DNA from 2 places in the Kitasatospora sp. NPDC057542 genome. Region 2 is predicted to be linked to the other one. Evidence: riboswitches for the same ligand, from Rfam matches in the RefSeq annotation. Region 2 holds a riboswitch; the other holds the start of a gene.
The links. A riboswitch is a leader RNA that binds a small molecule or an ion and turns the genes downstream of it on or off. The one in region 2 is predicted to bind S-adenosylmethionine.

Region 1 (10,323 bases), on a different contig from region 2:
CGCGCGGAGGCCCGCACCTCGGCCAGCTCGGCCTGCAGCTTCTCCATCAACCGGGCCGCCTCCGCGGCCGCGTCCTCGGCGCCGGCCCGCTCGGCCTCCTCGCCGACCTCGGCCACCAGCCGGCTCCAGCCCGGCGAACGCACCAGGTAGGCGGCGGCCGCGATGTCCATCGGATCGGCCGCGCCCGGGACGGTGCCCGACTCCAGCGACTTCACCAGGTCCGGCTGCCCCAGGCGCAGCCGCTCCGCTATCCGTACCCGGAAGGCGGGCTCCGCCTCCAGCGCCGCCGCCAGCGCGGTGGCCGCGTACTTGGCCCGTCGCGCCGGGGTGAACTTGACGTACTGGCGCAGGCCCTGCGGGAGCTCGGTCGACGGCAGCCCGCCGAGCGCGTCCGAGGCCAGCCCGACCACGCGTCGGCGCACGCCCTCGGGCAGCGGCCGGTCGAGCTTCTCGACGACGGGCTCCGCCGCGGGCTCGCAGGAGTCGTTCGCCGCCCCCGCCGCCTCGGCCGAGGCCTCGGCCGCAGCGGGCTGAAGCCCCTGGGCTTCGCCGGGCTCCTTCGCTGCGTCCACCACGTCCTCGGCTCCGATCCTGGTCCAGCGGGCACGGCCGCTGCCGCCCCTGTCGTCACGCTCCGTGCGTCTTGTTTCTGTATTGTCCCGTGCGGCACGGGCGGGTGCGCCGCGCACCCACCCGTCGCACCGGCGGGGATCAGCCCTGCTCGGCGGGGTCCTGCGGCCCCTCGGCGCCCGGCCGGGCCACCAGCTCGACCTGGTCCACCGCGTTGCACCAGCGGCAGCGCACCGACTCGACGGTCTCGCTCAGCACCTCGGTCTCCTCGACCTTGGACTCGCCGGCCAGGTCGAAGTGGAGGAACTCGGTGACCCGCGCGGTACGGGTCACGTCGAAGCGGGTGAGGTTGCCGCACAGGGTGCAGCGCCAGCGCGTCTCGGCAGTCAGGGCGGGGACGGTCATCGGGGGTCCTCTCGGGTGGTCCCTGCGTGGGCTAGGCGCTCCCCCCGGAGCCCCGGCGTCGGCGGCGGGAGGCGGGAATGCCCGCCCCCAGCCTATTGCCTGGGGCAACCATCGCGACCACCGGTTGCCCGAACAACCGAGCTAGTCCACCTGCCGTAAACCGCCGTGTCACCTGCGGCGCCCGGAGGGATGCTTGGCCACATGGCGCTCGCGGCCCCCGACCACACCGCCGCCCCGGGCGGCCGCCCGGCGGCGACCGTCCCGGTGGTCAGCTACGCCTTGATCGCGCTCAACACCCTGGTCTTCCTGCTCGGCCCGGCCGCCGGGCTCAACCCGCTGTACGGCACCGGCCAGACCCGGCTCTGCGCGGAGCAGCGGTACGAGCAGCGCTGGGGCGCCATCCCGGCCGAGGTGCTGGCCGGACGGGCGCTGACCGCCGGACAGCTCGCCGAGGCCCCCGACCCGGCCCCCGGCTGCCCGACCGCCCCGACTCCGGGCAAGCACCCGGCCCTGTCCGTCCTCACCGGGCTCTTCCTGCACGCCGGCTGGCTGCACCTGCTGGGGAACCTGCTCTTCCTCCAGGTCTTCGGCCCCACCGTCGAACGGCGGCTGGGCCGGGCCCGGTACGCCGTCTTCTACCTGGCCGCCGGCAGCCTGACCACGTACGGCTTCGCGCTCGCCGAGGCACACTCGCCGAACTCCACCCGGGTGCTCATCGGCGCCTCCGGGGCGATCTCCGCCGCCCTCGGCGCCTACCTGCGCCTCCACCCCCGGGCCCGGGTGACCACCCTCGTCCCGCTGCTGCTCTTCCTGCCGCTGCGCTTCCCCTCCTGGCTGGTGCTCGGCCTCTGGTTCGCCCTGCAGTGGTGGTCGATGCACTCGGCCGGCCCGGGGGTGGCGTACCTGGTCCACGTGATCGGCTTCTCGGCCGGGTTCCTCTACGTCTGCACCGTGGTCCGCCACCCCCCGCGACGACCGGGCCGACGCCCGATACGCTGGCGGCACCCCACAAAGGAGCCCGAACTGTGATCACCGCCATCGTCCTGATCAAGACCAGTGTCGACCGCATCCCGGAGATCGCCGAGTCCATCGCTGCCATCGAGGGCGTGAGCGAGGTCTATTCGGTGACCGGGGGCTACAACCTGGTGGCGATGGTGCGGGTGCGCCGGCACGACGACCTGGCCGAGGTCATCCCGGGCCGGCTCAACAAGGTCCCGGGTGTGGCCCACACCGAGACCCAGATCGCCTTCCGCACCTACTCCCAGCACGACCTGGAAGCCGCCTTCGCCCTCGGCCTGGACGAGTAGCGATCAGCCCTCGCGCCGACCCCGGTCGATCTGCGCGGTCGCGACGCAGCGCCCGCCCTCGTTGCGGTAGCTCCAGGCCGCGCCGTCCGTGACCAGCTCCCGGACGGCGGTCAGGAAGCGGTCCACGTGCTCGTCCGGCGTCCCGGCGCCGAAGCTCACCCGGATCGCGTTCAGGCTGCGCTCGCCCGGCAGCGAGGGATCGGGAGCGCCGCACGCCGATTCGACGGCCGGGGCCTCGTCCCCGAGCAGCGTGCGCACCAGCGGGTGGGCGCAGAACAGGCCGTCGCGCACCCCGATGCCGTACTCGGCGGACAGCGCGGCCGAGAAGTGCGAGCTGTTCCAGCCCCGGACGACGAAGGACAGCACGCCCACCCGCGTGGAGTCCGCGCCGAACAGGTTCAGCACCTTGACCTGTGGGATCTCGGCCAGCCCGGCCGTCAGGCGGGCGATCAGCTGCTGCTCGCGGGCCTCCAGCGCGTCGAAGCCGGCCTCGGTCAGCGCCCGGCAGGCCGAGGCGATCGCATAGGCGCCGATGACGTTCGGCGAGCCGGCCTCGTGCCGGGCCGGGCCGGTGTGCCACTGCACGGCCACCGAGCCGTCGGTCTCCCGGGCCACCGTACGGGTCGCCCCGCCGCCGGCGAGGTACGGCTCGGCCGCGTCCAGCCAGTCCGCCCGGCCGGCCAGCACCCCGGCGCCGAACGGCGCGTAGATCTTGTGGCCGGAGAAGGCGATCCAGTCGACGCCCAGCTCGCGCACCGAGACCCGGTGGTGCGGCGCCAGCTGGGCGGCGTCCAGCACCACCCGGGCGCCGTGCCGGTGGGCGGTCTCGGTGAGCTCGGCGACCGGCCACAGCTCGCCGGTCACGTTGGAAGCGCCGGTGACGCAGAGCAGCTTGGGGCCCTCGGGCGCCTCGGCGAGCGCGGCGTCCAGCGCGGCCACCGCCTCGGCCCGCGAGCGCGGCGCCCGCAGGTAGGTCACGTCCAGTCCGGCGTGCGCCCAGGGCAGCAGCGAGGCGTGGTGCTCGGTCTCGAAGGCGAACACCCGGGTGCCGGCCGGAACGGCGGCGGCCAGCAGGTTGAGCGAGTCGGTGGTGGCCCGGGTGAAGACCACCTGATCGCCCTCGCGCAGGTCGAGGAACTCGCCGACGGTGCGGCGGCTCTGCTCGAACAGGTCGGTGGACAGCTGCGAGAGGTACCCGGCGCCGCGGTGGACGCTGCCGTAGTACGGCGCGTAGGCGGCGACGTCGTCCCACACCCGCTGGAGCGCCGGCGAGCTGGCCGCGTAGTCGAGCGCCGCGTAGCCGACCCTCTCACCGCTGGCGAGCGGGACCTCGACGTCGGCGCCGAGGACGGCGAGCGGGGCGCAGATTTCGGTGGAGAGGGACATGAGGATGCACTCCTTCAGGGGTGTAGGGACCCCGGGAGTGCCAGTCGTCGGGCGTCCGCGCTTGTCGCACGGACGGTTTGCCGTGGCGACCCGGTCCTCACCCAGGGCACCCCGCCACGGACGGAGGGTTGCCGGACAGCCAGCTGGGGCTTGACGCTGTCGCTCATGACCTGGCGAAGACTCTAGGCCGCGTCCAGCGGGTGGTCAAACGGGCATCCAGCATCCGGACAGCGCGCGAAGAGCCCGTGCCGGCGTACCGGCACGGGCTCCCCAACGGCCGTCTCAGATCCGGCTGGTGGCCTCCGACCAGCGCCGCAGCAGGTCCTGTGCGGCGCCGGAGTCGATCGCCTTCGCGGCCCGCTCCATGCCGGCCGCCAGCTGCTCGGTCAGCGGTGCGTCGCCCAGGTCCAGCGCGACCAGCGCCGCCGCCGTGTTCAGCAGGACGGCGTCCCGCACCGGCCCGTGCTCCCCCGCCAGCAGCCGCCGCGCGACCTCGGCGTTGTACGAGGCGTCCGCCCCGCGCAGCGCCTCGATGCCGACCAGCTCGATGCCGACGTCCCGCGGGTCGAAGGTGGTCTCGGTGACCACTCCGTCGCGCACCAGCCAGACCTGCGAGGTGGTGGTGATGGTCAGCTCGTCCAGCCCGTCGTCACCGCGGAAGACCAGCGCCGTCGCGCCCCGCCGGGCCAGCACCCCGGCGATCAGCCCGGACAGCCGGGTGTCGAAGCAGCCGATGGCGTGCGCGGTGACCTTGGCCGGGTTGGTCAGCGGGCCGAGGATGTTGAAGGCGGTCGGCACCCCGAGGTCGCGCCGCGCGGTGGCCGCGTGCCGCATCGAGGGGTGGAACTTCGCCGCAAAGCAGAAGGTGAGCCCGACTTCCTCGGCCACCTCGGCGACCCGCCGGGAGGAGAGGTCCAGCGCCACCCCGAGCTTCTCCAGCACGTCCGAGGAGCCGCTGGCGGAGGAGGCCGACCGGTTGCCGTGCTTGACCACCTTGGCGCCGGCGGCCGCCGCGACGATCGCCGACATGGTGGAGATGTTGACGGTCTTCGCCCGGTCCCCGCCGGTGCCGACGATGTCCACCGCCGGGCCGGGGATCTCCAGCGGCTCGGCGTGCGCGTACATTGCGTCGACCAGACCGGCGATCTCCTCGACCGACTCGCCCTTGGCCCGCAGCGCGATCATGAACCCGGCCACCTGCACCGGGGACGCCTCGCCGCTCATGATCCGGTCCATCGCCCACTCGGTGGACGAGCGGTCGAGGTCGTTCCCCTTCAACAGTGCCGCCAGGAGGTCCGGCCAGGTGCGGACCACCTGCGCGGGGTCGCTACCGCCGTTCGCAGGGTTCACGTTCACCATGGCTGACTCCAGCTGTTGTCGGTTCCCCACACCAGGGGGACGTCCGTACGGATGGAGCCAGCCTATCGAGCGAAGGGGCGGCTTCTACCCCTGTATTTGCTAACTGCCGGACCGGATTTCAGCGGACTGCCGGAGTCCGCTTCGCCAGCCGCGCCCGCAGCAGGGTGGCGACCGCCTCGGCCAGCGCCACCGGGTCCACCGGGTGGGAGATGGCGGCGTCGGCCCGGCTCCAGGCGGCGAGCCAGGAGTCCTGCGGCCGCCCGATCAGCACCAGCACCGGCGGGCAGCCGTAGATCTCGTCCTTGAGCTGGCGCCCGAGGCCCAGCCCGCCGGCCGGAACGGCCTCGCCGTCCAGCACGCAGAGGTCCACTCCCCCCTTCTCCAGCGCCTTGAGCACCGCGGGGGTGGTCGCGCACTCCAGGTAGGACAGTTCCGGAAGATCCTCGGCGGGCCGGCGGCCGAGCGCCGTCAGCACCTGCTCACGGGTGTTGCGGTCGTCGCTGTAGACGAGGACGGTGAGCGTCTCATCGGTCGTGTACGCCATGGGCCCTGCTCCCTCAAGTGTGATCCGGACCACGTTCGCCTGATCCGGATGCTACTCCGGATCACCCTCCGCCGAGTCCCCCTCGCGCACGTTCCTCCCCGAGCCGCCGCGTCCCGGGCTCACCCGCCCGGAGGACGGCCCGTCACCCGGCCCCGCCCGGTCCACCCGTACGGCCGACCCGAGGCCCCTCCCCCTTACCTCCCGCGGCTACTCCGACCGTGCAGCGACGCGCCGGGCAAGGGGGTCGCAGGCCCCTCCGAGGAACCATCAGAAAAGGGACGCGCCGCTGCTCAGTCCCCGTCCGGACACCCCGTCGACCCCCAAGCGGGCATACCGCACGCACCGGACACTCCGAGGGACACCCCCCGACGTGAAGACGGAATAAGGGACCGACATAATGTCCGTCGTGGCGACAGCAACAGCAGTAGAAACCGGGCACGCGCACGGATCGGTCAACCGGCCGAACATGGTCAGCGTCGGAACGATCGTCTGGCTCAGTTCCGAGTTGATGTTCTTCGCGGCCCTCTTCGCGATGTACTTCACGCTCCGCTCCGTCAAGGGGCCGGAGTTCTGGACCGAGAAGGCCCACGCCCTCAACGTGCCCTTCTCCTCGGTCAACACCACGATCCTGGTGCTCTCCTCGCTCACCTGCCAGCTCGGTGTGTTCGCTGCCGAGCGCGGTGACGTGAAGAAGCTCCGGGCGTGGTTCATCCTCACGTTCGCCATGGGCGCGGTCTTCATCGGCGGCCAGGTCTTCGAGTACACCGAGCTGGTCAAGAAGGACGGCCTCTCGCTGTCCTCCGACCCGTACGGCACGGTGTTCTACCTGACCACCGGCTTCCACGGGCTGCACGTGACGGGTGGTCTGATCGCCTTCCTGCTGGTCCTGGGACGGACGTACGCAGCCAAGCGCTTCACGCACGAGCAGGCCACCGCCGCGATCGTCGTGTCGTACTACTGGCACTTCGTCGACGTCGTGTGGATCGGCCTGTTCGCGACCATCTACCTGATCAAGTAACCAGCTGATCAGGTCGCTGGCCACCGGCAGCGGCCCCCGCCCTCACCGGCGACGGGCCGCTTCTGCCGGTGCCGACGCTCCCACCGACCGACCGCGCGCGCAGCCCTAGACAGGCAGCCTCGTGCCGGCCAGACCGGCCGCCGGGTGCACCCACCAGTCGACCAGATCCTGACACCGGGGTTATTCCGTGAAAAAGCTCTCCGCACGACGGCGCCACCCATTGGCGGCGCTGGTCGTCCTACTTCTCGCCCTGGCGGCAACCGGGGGGCTGTACGCCGCGTTCGCGCCCGCCGACAAGGCGCAGGCCGACGTCGCCGCGCAGTCGCTCGCGATCGATGAGGGCAAGAAGCTCTTCGCCGTGGGCTGCTCCTCCTGCCACGGCCTGAACGGCCAGGGCAGCAGTGACGGTCCGAGCCTGGTCGGCGTCGGCTCCGCTGCTGTCGACTTCCAGGTCGGCACCGGCCGCATGCCGGCCCAGCAGCCCGGCGCCCAGGTCCCGCGCAAGAAGAACATCTACTCGCAGGCCGAGATCGACCAGCTCGCCGCCTTCGTCGCCTCCCTCGGTCCCGGCCCGGTGATCCCGAAGGAGGAGCAGTTCACCTCGACCAACCCCGAGGACATCTCCAAGGGTGGCGAGCTGTTCCGCACCAACTGCGCCCAGTGCCACAACTTCGCCGGCCAGGGTGGTGCCCTGACCAAGGGCAAGTCCGCCCCGTCGCTCGAGGGCGTGGACGCCAAGCACATCTACGAGGCCATGCAGACCGGCCCGCAGAACATGCCGTCGTTCCCGGACACCACCATGCCCGAGGAGCAGAAGAAGCAGATCGTGGCCTTCGTCCGCCACACCACCAACGATGAGCCCAACCCCGGCGGTCTCACCCTGGGCAGCCTCGGTCCGGTGACCGAGGGTCTGTTCGGCTGGATCTTCGGCCTCGGCACGCTCATCGCGGTCGCGATCTGGGTCGCCGCCCACACCACCAAGGCCAAGAAGTCATGAGCCACGACATGTCAGAAGAGAAGCTCCCGGAGCCGCACGGCTCCGCCGGCGAGGTGGCCGACCACGGCAGCCCGTTCGCCGACCCGGGCCTGCCGGCCCACGAGCCCCGTCGCACCGACATCGACGAGCGGGCCGCCCAGCGCGCCGAGCGCCAGGTCTCGCTGATGTTCGTGATCTCGATGCTCGCCACCATCGGCTTCATCGCCTCGTACGTGGCCATCGACCCGGACCAGATCGTCTACGTCTTCCCGCTCGGTCACATCAGCGCGCTGAACTTCGCGCTCGGTCTGACCCTGGGCGTCGCGCTGTTCATGATCGGCGCGGGCGCGGTCCACTGGGCCCGCACCCTGATGTCGGACGTCGAGATGCCGTCCGAGCGTCACCCGATCGAGGCCTCCGACGAGGTCCGCGCCGACGTCATCGAGCAGTTCAGGACCGGTGCCGCCGAGTCCGGCTTCGGCCGCCGCAAGATGATCCGCAACACCCTGATCGGCTCCATGGCGCTGGTCCCGCTCTCCGGCGTGGTCCTGCTCCGTGACCTTGGCCCGCTTCCCGAGAAGAAGCTCAAGGAGACCGGTTGGAAGGAGGCGACCGAGGCCAAGCCGCTGCAGCTCATCAACATGAACACCATGCAGCCGATGAAGCCCGAGGACATCATCGTCGGCTCGCTCACGTTCGCCATGCCGGAGGGCCTGTCCACGCACAGCGAGGACTTCCAGCAGCGGATCGCCAAGGACGCCCTGATGCTGGTCCGCATCGCGCCCGAGGACATCAAGGACGAGAAGTCCAAGGAGCTGGGCTTCGAGGGCATCCTCGCCTACTCCAAGATCTGCACCCACGTCGGCTGCCCGATCAGCCTGTACGAGCAGCAGACCCACCACGCGCTCTGCCCCTGCCACCAGTCGACCTTCGACCTGGCGGACGGCGCTCGCGTCATCTTCGGCCCGGCCGGCCACCCGCTGCCGCAGCTGAAGATCATCACTGACGAGAAGGGCAACCTGGTCGCCACCGGCGACTTCGCTGAGCCCGTCGGCCCGAGCTACTGGGAGCGTGCTCGATGAGTAGCGCGAGCAGCACCACCACCGGTGCCGCCAAGCCCTCCAGCACGCGCGCCAAGCCCGCCAACAAGTGGGAGGCCGCGGCTGACTGGACTGACGGCCGGCTGGGGATCTACTCCCTCGCCAAGGCCAACCTGCGGAAGATCTTCCCGGACCACTGGTCCTTCATGCTGGGCGAGATCTGCCTCTACACGTTCATCATCATCATCCTGACCGGTGTCTACCTGACGCTGTTCTTCAAGCCCTCGATGGCCGAGGTCGTCTACGACGGCTCGTACGTGCCGCTCAAGGGCATCCCGATGTCGGAGGCCTACGCCTCCACCGTCGACATCAGCTTCGAGGTCCGCGGCGGCCTGCTGATCCGTCAGATCCACCACTGGGCCGCCCTGGTCTTCGTGGCCGCGATGCTCGTGCACATGATGCGCGTGTTCTTCACCGGCGCGTTCCGCAAGCCGCGTGAGATCAACTGGGTCTTCGGCTTCCTGCTGCTGGTCCTGGGCATGTTCGACGGCTTCTTCGGCTACTCCCTGCCGGACGACCTGCTCTCGGGCACCGGTATCCGCTTCATGGAAGGCGCGATCCTCGCCGTCCCGCTGATCGGCACCTACGTCCAGATGTTCCTGTTCGGGGGCGAGTTCCCCGGCCACGACATCGTGCCGCGGTTCTTCACCATCCACGTGCTGCTGATCCCGGGCATCATGCTCGGCCTGCTGGTGGCGCACCTGATCCTGGTCTTCTACCACAAGCACACCCAGTGGGCGGGCCCGGGCAAGACCGAGAAGAACGTCGTCGGCATGCCGCTGATGCCGGTCTACATGGCCAAGGCCGGTGGCTTCTTCTTCCTGGTGTTCGGCCTCATCGCCGTCATCTCGGCGATCGCCACGATCAACCCGATCTGGGCGTACGGCCCGTACCGTCCGGACCAGGTCTCCACGGACGCCCAGCCCGACTGGTACATGGGCTTCTCCGAGGGTCTGATCCGTGTCATGCCGGGCTGGGAGATCAGCGTCTGGGGCGGCCACACCCTCAACCTGGGTGTCATGGTCCCGCTGGCGATCTTCCCGTTGGTCCTGGTCTCGATCGCGGCCTACCCGTTCATCGAGGGCTGGATCACCGGCGACAAGCGCGAGCACCACATCCTGGACCGCCCGCGCAACGCTCCGGTCCGCACCGCCCTGGGCGCCGCCTGGATCAGCCTCTACCTGATCCTGCTGATGGCCGGTGGCAACGACCTGTTCGCCACCCACCTGCACCTGTCGATCAACTCGGTCACCTACTTCGTCCGCGTCGGCTTCTTCGTCGTCCCGGTCGTCGTCTTCATCATCACCAAGCGCTGGTGCCTCGGTCTCCAGCGCCGTGACAAGGAGAAGGTGCTGCACGGCCGCGAGACGGGTGTCATCAAGCGCCTGCCGCACGGCGAGTTCATCGAGGTGCACGCCCAGCTCCCGCAGAAGGACCTGTACAAGCTCACCGCGCACGACCAGATCCAGCCGGTCGAGCTGCCGGCCCAGGCGGACGAGAACGGCGTGGCCCGCAAGGCCGGCGTCCTCACCCGCACCCGGGCCAAGCTCTCCCGCGGTTTCTACGGCGAGGGCAGCCAGATCCCCAAGCCGACCGCCGAGGAGCACCACGAGATCACCAGCGGCCACGGCCACCACTGATCCCGTAGGCACCACCGC
Region 2 (10,323 bases):
GCCGGCCACCGCCGGGATGATCGAGATGCCGGCGCCGTCCTTCACCTCGGTCGCCAGGCCCTCGGCGAAACGCACGTCGTCGTCGTTCACGTAGACGTTCACGAAGCGGCGCAGCTTGCCGGTGTCGTCCAGGATGCGGGCCGAGATGCCCGCGTGGTTCTTCTCCAGGTCGGCGATGACCTCGGCCAGGGTGGCACCCTCGGCGGTCACCTCGGCGGCGCCGCCGGTGTAGGTGCGCAGGATGGTGGGGATGCGGACGTTGGCGCTCATGACTCTCCTTGCGGGGGCGGGGCCTGTCGGGGCGGGGTGGTTCAGACGGACGCGAGGCCGGCGTCGCGGAACGAGTCCAGCGTCGGGCGGATGACGGCGGTCATCCCGGCGTCGGAGACGGCGTCCAGGGTCTTCAGGCCGTCGCCGGTGTTGATCGCGACGGTCTCCTTGGCCGGGTCCAGCTGCCCGGTCTCGACCAGCTTCTTCAGCACGCCGACGGTCACCCCGCCCGCGGTCTCGGCGAAGACGCCCTCGGTCCGCGCCAGCAGCCGGATCGCCGCCACGACCTCGGCGTCCGTGACGTCCTCCACCGCGCCACCGGTCCGGCGGGCGATGTCCAGCACGTACGGGCCGTCGGCCGGGTTGCCGATCGCCAGCGACTTGGCGATGGTGTCCGGCTTGACCGGCTTGATCACGTCCCGGCCGGCCTTGAACGCGGCCGACACCGGCGAGCAGCCCTCGGCCTGGGCGCCGAAGATCCGGTACGGCCGGTCCTCGACCAGACCGAGCTTGATCAGCTCCTGGAGACCCTTGTCGATCTTCGTCAGCTGCGAGCCCGAGGCGATCGGGACCACGATCTGCTCCGGCAGCCGCCAGCCGAGCTGCTCGCAGATCTCGTACGCCAGCGTCTTGGAACCCTCGCCGTAGTACGGCCGCAGGTTCACGTTGACGAAGCCCCAGCCCTCGCCGGCCGGGTCGCCGATCAGCTCCGAGCAGAAGCGGTTCACGTCGTCGTAGTTGCCCTCGATGCCGACCAGCTCGCCGCCGTACACCCCGGCCATGACGACCTTGCCCTGCTCCAGGTCGTGCGGGATGAACACGCAGGACCGGAACCCGGCCCGGGCCGCCGCCGCCCCCACCGCGCCGGCCAGGTTGCCGGTCGAGGAGCAGGACAGCGTGGTGTACCCGAACGCCCGGGCCGCCTCGATCGCGCACGCGACCACCCGGTCCTTGAACGAGTGCGTCGGGTTGCCGGAGTCGTCCTTGATGTGCAGCTGGGCGGTGAAACCGAGCTCCCGGCCCAGGTTGTCCGCCTTGACCAGCGGGGTCCACCCCGGGTTCAGGTTGGGCTTCGACGCCACGTCGGCCGGAACCGGCAGCAGCGGCGCGTAGCGCCAGATGGACGCCGGACCGGCCTCGATCCGCTTGCGCAGCTCCTCGGCACCCTCGCTGCCGAACTCGTAGGCGATCTCCAGCGGGCCGAAGCACTCCAGGCAGGCGAAGCTGGGGCCGAGCGGGAAGCGGGTGCCGCACTCCCGACAGGACAGCGCGGCGGCGGGGCCGAGGTCGACGGAAACGGGTGCGGCGCCGGAAGGGGTCGTCTCAGTGATAGCCATGACGGCGAGGCCTCTCTCCTCATCTTCCCCGTGGCGCGGTCGCGACACGGGCCGGAATTGGCACCTGTCCCGCCGGGGCCTGTCGACGACAGCCGCGCGAGAAGGTTGCCGGGACGTCAACGGGCCGTTCCCTCAGTCCCTCTGGATGAGCTTGTGAAATTGTGGTGGTGCTCAACGGCGACCCCGGCGTGCAAAGGTCCGACCGCTGTACGAAGACTGTATCCGAAGGCGTCAAACCCGAACGGGACCGTCCGCCACGCGAGATGACCCGTCCCACCCCACCCCGCCGAGGAGACCTCCGTGCCCGCCGAACCGACTCCCGAGCTCCTCCCGCAGGTGGCGTCCTGGCTGCGCCGCCGCTCCTGGAGCGCGGCCGACCGGCCGGTCGACACCCTCCTCGCGGCCAAGGAACGCACCGGCCGCACCGTCAGCGTGGTCCTGCCCGCCCTGGACGAGGAGGCCACCGTCGGCGACATCGTCCGCACCATCCGCCGCGAGCTGATGGAACGCCTCCCGCTCGTCGACGAACTCGTCGTCGTGGACTCCGGCTCCACCGACGCCACCGCCGCCGTCGCCGCCGAGGCCGGCGCCCGGGTCGAGCACCGCGACGCCATCCTGCCCCGGCTGCCCGCCGTGCCCGGCAAGGGCGAGGTGCTCTGGCGCTCGCTGCTGGTCACCCGCGGTGACATCGTCTGCTTCATCGACGCCGACCTGCGCGAGTTCGACCCCGCCTTCGTCTCCGGCATCGTCGGCCCGCTGCTGACCGACGACTCCATCCAGCTGGTCAAGGCCATGTACGACCGCCCGCTGGAGTCGGAGGGCGCCGTCCTGCCCGCCGGCGGCGGCCGGGTCACCGAACTCGTCGCCCGCCCCCTGCTCAACCTCCACTGGCCGGAACTCGCCGGCTTCGTCCAGCCCCTCGGCGGCGAGTACGCGGCCCGCCGCTCACTGCTCGAACGGCTGCCCTTCCCCACCGGCTACGGCGTCGAACTCGGACTGCTGGTCGACGCGTTGGAGCTGGTCGGCCTGGACGCCCTCGCCCAGGTGGACGTCGGCGTCCGGCACCACCGCCACCAGGACGGCCAGGCCCTCGGCCGGATGGCCGCCACCATCTACCGGACCGCCCTGGAACGCCTCGACCGCACCCACCGCCTCAAGGCCTCGGCCGACCTCGTCCACCCCCACCTCACCCAGTTCACCCGCAGCCCCGGAACCCTCTCCCGGCCTTCGGCCGGAGAGACCCCCATCTTCACCCCCCGCACCTACGAGATCACCTCCCTGGAACGCCCCCCGATGCACACCGTCCCCGAATACGCGAAGCGCCGCACCGACGGGTGACACACCCGTGCAGTGCGGCCGCTGCGGTTTGCCGGACTATCCGACTGTGGGTTTGCGATGTCGACCAACCGGCAACATCCCAACCGTGACTCCTCCCCCTCCCGACGAGGAGGCTTCCCACTCGATCCCTGCGGAGCCTCAAGGCGGCCAGGCCCTGGCCGTCGCCTGTCGCAGGGCCCCGACTGTACGGCTGTCCCGTCGCGCTCCGCTCCGTCGCGCGCCCGGATCACCCCCCACCGGGTGATCCGGCAGCCCGAGAAGAGGAACCCCCATGGCCGATTCATCGACCAACCGTTCGAGCGCGACCGGCACCGCCCCCGTCCTGGTTGCCTCCAACCGGGGACCGGTGTCCTTCAGCACCGCCGACGACGGCACGCTGACCCTGCGCCGCGGCGGCGGCGGTCTGGTCTCCGGCCTCTCCGCCGTCGAGGACCCGAACGCCGTCTGGGTCTGCGCCGCCCTCAACGACTCCGACCGCAGGGCCGCCGCCGGGGCGCCCCACGGCCGCCTGGACCTGGCCGGACACGCGGTCGGCGGCCAGGCCGTACGGATGCTGGACATAGACCCGCAGACCTTCGCCCGCGCCTACAACGGCGTCGCCAACTCCACCCTCTGGTTCGTCCACCACCTGCTCTACGCGACCCCCACCGCGCCCGCCTTCGACGCCGGCTTCCGCACCGAGTGGGCCGCCTACCAGGCCTACAACGAGGCCTTCGCCCAAGCCCTGGCCGCCGAAGCCGCCCCGAACGCCGCCGTCCTCATCCAGGACTACCACCTCTCCCTGGCCCCGGCCCTGCTCCGCGAAGCCCGTCCCGACCTGCGGATCGGCCACTTCTCGCACACCCCCTGGGCCCCGCCCGAGTACTACCGGCTGCTGCCCGACGACGTCGCCCGGGCCGTCCTCACCGGCATCCTGGGCGCCGACCGGGCCGGTTTCCTGACCCACCGCTGGGCCCGCGCCTTCGCCGCCTGCTGCGAAGACCTCCTCAAGGCGACCGTCGACTACGACGCGCTCACCGTCACCTTCGACGGCCGCACCACCCTCCCCCGGCCTTCGGCCGGGGGGACCCCCGTTCGGCGAACCACACGCCTCGGCGTCCACGCCCTCGGCGCCGACGCCGACTTCCTGCGCGAGCGCGCCCACCGCCCCGACGTCGACGAACGCCTCGCCGCCCTCCGCGAGGCCGTCGGCGACCGCCGCACCATCGTCCGGGTCGACCGCACCGAGCTGAGCAAGAACATCGTCCGCGGCCTCCAGGCCTACCGGCACCTGCTCCGCACCCGCCCCGAGTGGCACGACCGGGTGGTGCACATCGCCTTCGCCTACCCTTCCCGCACCGACCTGGCCGAGTACCGGAACTACACCGCGGCCGTCCAGGACCTCGCGGCCGCCATCAACGGCGAGTTCGCCACCCCCAGCTGGCAGCCGCTGATCCTGCACGTCGACGACGACTTCCCGCGTTCCCTCGCCGCCTACCGGCTGGCCGACGTCGCCCTGGTCAACCCCATCCGCGACGGCATGAACCTGGTCGCCAAGGAGGTCCCCGTGGTCTCCGACCACGGCTGCGCACTCGTCCTCTCCCGCGAGGCCGGCGCCCACGCCGAGCTCAAGGACGACGCCCTCACCGTCAACCCCTACGACGTCATCGCCACCGCCGACGCCCTGCACGCCGGCCTCACCATGAGCCCGGAGGAGCGCGCCGACCACACCAAGCGCCTGGCCGCGGCGGCCACCGCGCTCCCCCCGCAGCAGTGGTTCCTGGACCAGCTCAACGCGCTGTGAGCGCCTCCCCCAAGGCCCCCAGCAGCTCCACCACACCCTCCGGCCCGGCGACCACCAGGTCCGCCCGGTCGGCCAGGTCCCGCACCGGCGCGTCCCCCACCGCGCCGGCGCACACCAGCACCCCGGCCACGCCCTCGCCGCGCAGCTTCTCCACCGCGACGAAGGCCGCCACATCCCCCAGATCGTCCCCCGCGTAGAGCACCGAACGAGCCCCCCGCTCCCGCAGGAACCCGGTCAGCGCCGCCCCCTTGTCCACCCCCGGCGGCCGCAGCTCCAGCACCAGCCGCCCGGGCTCCACCACCAACCCGTGCTCGGCCGCCAGTTCCCCCACCGGCGCCCGCAGCAGCTCCAACGTCTCCTCCGGCGCCGCCGTCCGCCGGGTGTGCACGGCCACCGACCGCCCCTTGTCCTCCACCCACGTCCCCTCGGGCGCCCCCACCCGCTCCAGCACCCCCGGCAACACCGCCCGCACGCGGGCGACGCCCGGATGCACCTCCGGCGCCGAAAGCTCCCCGTCCTCCCACCGCTCGGCCCCGTAGTGCCCCAGCACCACCACCCCCGGCAGCCCCGCGAACCCCCCGTACTCCACCGCCAACCCGGCCGGCCGGCCCGTCACCACCACCACGGCCCCCACCACCGGCGCCAGCCGCCGCAACGCGCCCACCACCCCCGGATGCGCCCGCGCCTGCCCCGGATCCGCCACGATCGGCGCCAACGTCCCGTCGAAGTCCAACCCGATCACGGCATCCCCGGGCGTCGCCAGGATGGCCCGCACCCCGTCCCGCCCCGCCTCGGTCCCCGGCACGAACATCTCTTCAAAGCCCATACCGAAGCCCCTACCCCGGAGCGTCCCCCTCCGCACCCGCCACCCCCGCAGCCGCCCCCGACACCCGTCCTCCCGAGAGCCCCCCGGTCAACGAGCCGCCCGCCGAGCCTCCCGCACGCGCCGCAACCGATTCACCAGAACCGGCGCATGCGCCAACGCCTCCTCCCGGTCCAGCAAGGCGTTCAGCACCTGGTAGTAGCGGGTGGAGGAGAGCCCCAGCTCCTCCCGGATCGCCCGTTCCTTGGCCCCCGACGTACGCCACTGCCGCCCCTCCAGCGCCAGCACCGCCCGGTCCCGCTCACTCAGCTCGCCCACCGCAAGCACCTCCGTCCACCGCTACGGAGTGTCATTCTCCCGCGCGACCCCGACACACACTGCTCGCCCCACCGTGCCCCCACCCCCACTAACGTCACCCCCATGACCACGCCCAGCTTCGCCCTGCACATCCCCACCGCCGACCTCGACCCCGACCCGCTCGACCCGTCCCAGATCGTCTCCGGCACCCCCGAGGTCACCGGCAAGGTGCTGTCCGAGTCCGCCGACGGCCGCCACCTGCGCGGCCTCTGGCAGATCACCCCCGGCGTGGTCACCGACGTCGAGGCCGACGAGATGTTCGTGGTGCTCAGCGGCCGGGCCACCATCGAGGTCGAGGGCGGCCCGACCCTGGAGGTCGGCCCCGGCGACTGCGCCGTCCTGCGCGAGGGCGACCGCACCACCTGGACGGTCCACGAGACCCTCCGCAAGGCCTACGCCATCACGCTCCCCTGACCGGCGACCGGCACCCCCGCCGGGGCTGAGGCCCACCGCGAACCCCCCAGCCCCGGCACCAACCGTCCCCGGCCCGGTCCTACTTGCGGACCTCCGCCGCTTCCTTCACCGCCGCATCCTGCAACCCCCCGAGCACCTGCTTCGGATCCCCCGTCACCGCCTGCCCGATCCCGGCCTTGATCCGGTTGCTGACCTCACCCCAGGCCGGGTCCCCGAACGGGTAGAAGCTCGCATTGGTCAGCCCGACCGCGAACTGCTTGAGGTCCTCGTGCTTCGGGTCCGACGACATCTGGCCGAACGCGTCCTGAGTGACGGGCAGGAGGTTGTACTGCTCGTCGAACTTCAGCTGGTTGTCCTTGTCGTAGACGAACGACAGGAACTTCTTGATCTCGTTCTTGTGCCCGTTCGCCTTGAACGCCATCATCCAGTCCGCGACCCCGAGGCTCCCGGTCCGCCCCACCCCGTCCTTCTTCGGGATCGGCGCCGTCCCGAAGTCGATCTTCCCGGCGGCCGCCATCCGCAGCAGCGTCGGATGCCCGTTCAGCATCGCGACCTTCCCCGCGGCGAAGTCCTGGAACACCGGGGTGCGGTTCATCGCGCCCGGGTTCGGGTACGTCAGCCCGGTGCCCACCAGGTTGCTCTTCAGCCAGCCGAAGGTCGCCTGGTTCTGGGCACTGTCGATGGTGTAGTTGCCGACGTCGTCGGAGATGCTGCCGCCACCGCTCAGCGTCCAGAGCATCGACTCGGCCGGCGCCTCCTCCGGCCCCAGCGGCAGCCCGTACGGGGTCACCCCCGGCACCTTGGCCTTGATCTTCTCCGCGTCCTGCCGCAGCTCGGCCCAGGTGGCCGGCGGTTGTGTGATCCCGGCCTGCCGGAACATCGCCTTGTTGTAGAAGAGGACACGCGACGAGGACACGAACGGAATCCCGTACTGCGTCCCCAGCACCTGCCCGGCGTGCGCGAAGTTCTCCAGGAACTTGGCCTGGGTCTCCACCGAGAGCACGTCGGACGCCGGGTACAGCCGGTCCGCCGCGACCTGGTCCGCGAAGCCGCCGGTCTGGAGCAGGTCCGGCGACTTGCCGGCCGCGATCATGTCCTCGACCTTCCTGCCGATCTCGGTCCAGCTGTCCACCTCGACGCTGACCCTGATCCCGGGGTTGGCCGCCTCGAAGGCCCTGGCGACCGTGTCCCAGTAGTGCTGGGAGCTGGTCTCGGGGCTCTCCCCGTAGTCGGCCGCGACCAGCTTGAGGGTGACCGGTCCGTCGTCCTGCCCGCCGCAGGCACTGACCGCGGTGAGGACCAGTGCTCCGGCCAGCGCACCGCCGAGCACACGGGTGGGAACGTGGACGCGCCTGTTCAACGCGGGTACCGCCTTCGGGGGAATGAACGGGGATGAACGGGGGTGAATGCCGGCCGGAACGGGGGGAATCCGGCGGGGGAGGCGCAACACTGCCAAACCCGCCGAGCACTGGTCCACACCACTGGCCGGGCTCGCCCCAGTAGTTATCGAAGTGCTCGGAGTCATTGCACAATGCGCAACAAAACCCCCGCCCCCGCCCCTCACACCCCCCGGTCCGCGCCCGCCTCGACACCGGGCCCCGCACCCCGGCGCAAAGCCCCGCACCCCCCGCAGCTGCGACAAAGCTCACCCAGTATGGACCAGACCAATCCGACAACTGGACTAGACCTCTTCTACCCGCCCAAGGGAAACTGTCCTCCGTGAAGCACGTCATCGCACTCGATGTAGGCGGCACCGGCATGAAGGCCGCGCTGCTCGCCCAGGACGGCTCCGTGCTGTTCGAGGCACGCCGACCGACCGGGCGGGAGCACGGCACGGACGCCGTCGTCGCCGCCATCCTCGACTTCGCCACCGACCTGGCGGCCGAGGGCCGCAGCCGCTTCGGCGTCGCCCCGCTCGCGGCCGGTGTCGCCGTCCCGGGCACGATCGACGAGAAGAACGGCATCGCGGTCTTCTCCGCCAACCTCGGCTGGCGCGAGCTCCCGCTGCGCAAGCTCCTCGGCGAGCGCCTGGCCGGACCGGACGGCGGCGCGATGCCGGTGGCCCTCGGCCACGACGTGCGTTCCGGCGGCCTGGCCGAGGGCCGGCTCGGAGCCGGCCGCGGCGTCGACCGCTTCCTGTTCATCGCCCTCGGCACCGGCATCGCCGGCGCCATCGGCATCAACGGCCGGATCGAGGCCGGCGCGCACGGCTACGGCGGCGAGATCGGCCACGTCGTGGTCCGCCCCGGCGGCCCCCGGTGCGGCTGCGGCGCCCGCGGCTGCCTGGAGACGCTGGCCTCCGCCTCCGCTGTCTCCCGCGCCTGGGCCGAGGCCAGCGGCGACCCCGACGCCGACGCGGCATCCTGCGCCGCCGCGGTGGACGCCGGGGACGACCGCGCCCTCGCGGTCTGGCAGCGGGCCGTCGACGCCCTGGCGGACGGCATCGTCCTGGCCCAGAGCCTGCTCGACCCGTCCACGGTGATCGTCGGCGGCGGGCTGGCCGAGGCCGGTGACACGCTCTTCGATCCGCTGCGCGCGGCGGTCACCGAGCGCCTGACCTTCCAGATGCCCCCGAAGGTCGTACCCGCGATGCTCAAAGACACCGCCGCGTCCCTGGGCGCGGGCCTGCTCGCCTGGGACCTGCTCTCCTTGGAGGTGACCGCGTGACCACCGCGGACCGTGACCGTACTGCCCTGGCCGGCGCCCGACTGGTCCTGCCCGGCGGCGTCGTCGAGGGCGACCGCCTCGCCGTCGAGGGCGAGCGCATCGCCGGCCTCGGCGGCGACACCGAGCCCGGCGATCTCGACCTGACCGGGTACACCGTCGTGCCCGGCTTCGTCGACCTGCACGTCCACGGCGGCGGTGGCGCCTCGTACGCCTCCGGCATCGCGGAGGAGGCACTGCTGGCCGCCCGCACCCACCTGGAGCACGGCACCACCACCACGGTGGCCTCCACCGTCACCGGCGAGATCGACGAGGTCGCCCGCCAGGCCGCCGTCCTCTCCGAACTCGTCGAGGACGGCGTCCTGGCCGGCATCCACTTCGAGGGCCCCTTCATCTCGCACAACCGCTGCGGCGCCCACCGCCCCGACCTGCTGCGCGACCCCGACCCGGCGCTGGTGCGCAAGCTGGTCGACGCCGCCCGCGGCCACGCCAGGATGGTCACCCTGGCCCCCGAGCTGCCCGGCGGCCTGGACTCGGTGCGGATGCTCGCCGACCTCGGCGTGATCGCCGCCGTCGGCCACACCGACTCCGACTACGCCACCACCCTGGAGGCGATCGAGGCCGGCGCCACCGTCGCCACCCACCTGTTCAACGCCATGCCCGGCATCGCCCACCGCGCCCCCGGCCCGATCGTGGCACTGCTGGAGGACGAGCGGGTCACCGTCGAGCTGATCAACGACGGCGTGCACCTGCACCCCTCCGTGCTGGACCTCGCCTACGGCACCGCCGGCGCGAACCGGGTCGCCCTGATCACCGACGCCATGGGCGCGGCCGGCATGGGCGACGGCCTCTACCCGCTCGGCCCGCTCCAGGTCGAGGTCAGGGACGGCGTGGCCCGGCTGGTCGAGGGCGGCGCGATCGCCGGCTCCACCCTCACCCTGGACGTGGCGTTCAAGCGCTCGGTCACCGTCAACGGGCTGAGCCTGAACCAGACCGTCGAGTCGCTGTCCGCCACCCCGGCCCGGCTGCTCGGCCTGAGCGACTCGATCGGCTCGCTGGAGACCGGCAAGCTCGCCGACCTGGTCGTGGTCGACTCCGACACCTTCGACCTGGTCGCCGTCATGCGCCACGGCCGCTGGGTCCTCGGCGGCGACACGTTCCCCACCGTCGAACCCGCCTGAGCAACGCCGACGGCCGCCCTCCCCCTGCGGGGACGGGCGGCCGTGGTGTGTCCGGAGGGCGGGCGGGCTCAGCCGCCCGGCTCGATGGTGATCTGGTCGATCAGGACCGGACCGGAGGGCACCGTGAAGGTCACCGAGTTCGGCCCGGCCTGGAAC

Region 1: it holds a riboswitch for S-adenosylmethionine, as region 2 does, so the genes downstream of both, ACFU7Y_RS19135 (aminotransferase class V-fold PLP-dependent enzyme) here and thrC (threonine synthase) in region 2, are expected to answer to the same signal.

What each region holds. Positions count from the first base shown of each region.
Region 1 is NZ_JBHVFE010000137.1:8,987-19,309, forward strand. Features, by position in the region: gene ACFU7Y_RS19115 (NYN domain-containing protein) at 1-434, opposite strand, end outside; gene ACFU7Y_RS19120 (hypothetical protein) at 712-975, opposite strand; gene ACFU7Y_RS19125 (rhomboid family intramembrane serine protease) at 1,177-2,004, shown strand; gene ACFU7Y_RS19130 (Lrp/AsnC family transcriptional regulator) at 2,001-2,282, shown strand; gene ACFU7Y_RS19135 (aminotransferase class V-fold PLP-dependent enzyme) at 2,286-3,668, opposite strand; SAM riboswitch class IV at 3,721-3,839, opposite strand; gene trpD (anthranilate phosphoribosyltransferase) at 3,951-5,027, opposite strand; gene ACFU7Y_RS19145 (hypothetical protein) at 5,146-5,571, opposite strand; gene ACFU7Y_RS19150 (heme-copper oxidase subunit III) at 5,969-6,589, shown strand; gene ACFU7Y_RS19155 (c-type cytochrome) at 6,777-7,586, shown strand; gene ACFU7Y_RS19160 (ubiquinol-cytochrome c reductase iron-sulfur subunit) at 7,595-8,647, shown strand; gene ACFU7Y_RS19165 (ubiquinol-cytochrome c reductase cytochrome b subunit) at 8,644-10,305, shown strand.
Region 2 is NZ_JBHVFE010000182.1:66-10,388, forward strand. Features, by position in the region: gene ACFU7Y_RS22580 (MoaD/ThiS family protein) at 1-270, opposite strand, end outside; gene thrC (threonine synthase) at 312-1,607, opposite strand; SAM riboswitch class I at 1,624-1,759, opposite strand; gene ACFU7Y_RS22590 (glucosyl-3-phosphoglycerate synthase) at 1,908-2,945, shown strand; gene ACFU7Y_RS22595 (trehalose-6-phosphate synthase) at 3,217-4,728, shown strand; gene otsB (trehalose-phosphatase) at 4,715-5,554, opposite strand; gene ACFU7Y_RS22605 (DUF3263 domain-containing protein) at 5,642-5,869, opposite strand; gene ACFU7Y_RS22610 (cupin domain-containing protein) at 5,972-6,322, shown strand; gene ACFU7Y_RS22615 (extracellular solute-binding protein) at 6,402-7,682, opposite strand; gene ACFU7Y_RS22620 (ROK family protein) at 8,042-8,989, shown strand; gene nagA (N-acetylglucosamine-6-phosphate deacetylase) at 8,986-10,167, shown strand; gene ACFU7Y_RS22630 (hypothetical protein) at 10,236-10,323, opposite strand, start outside.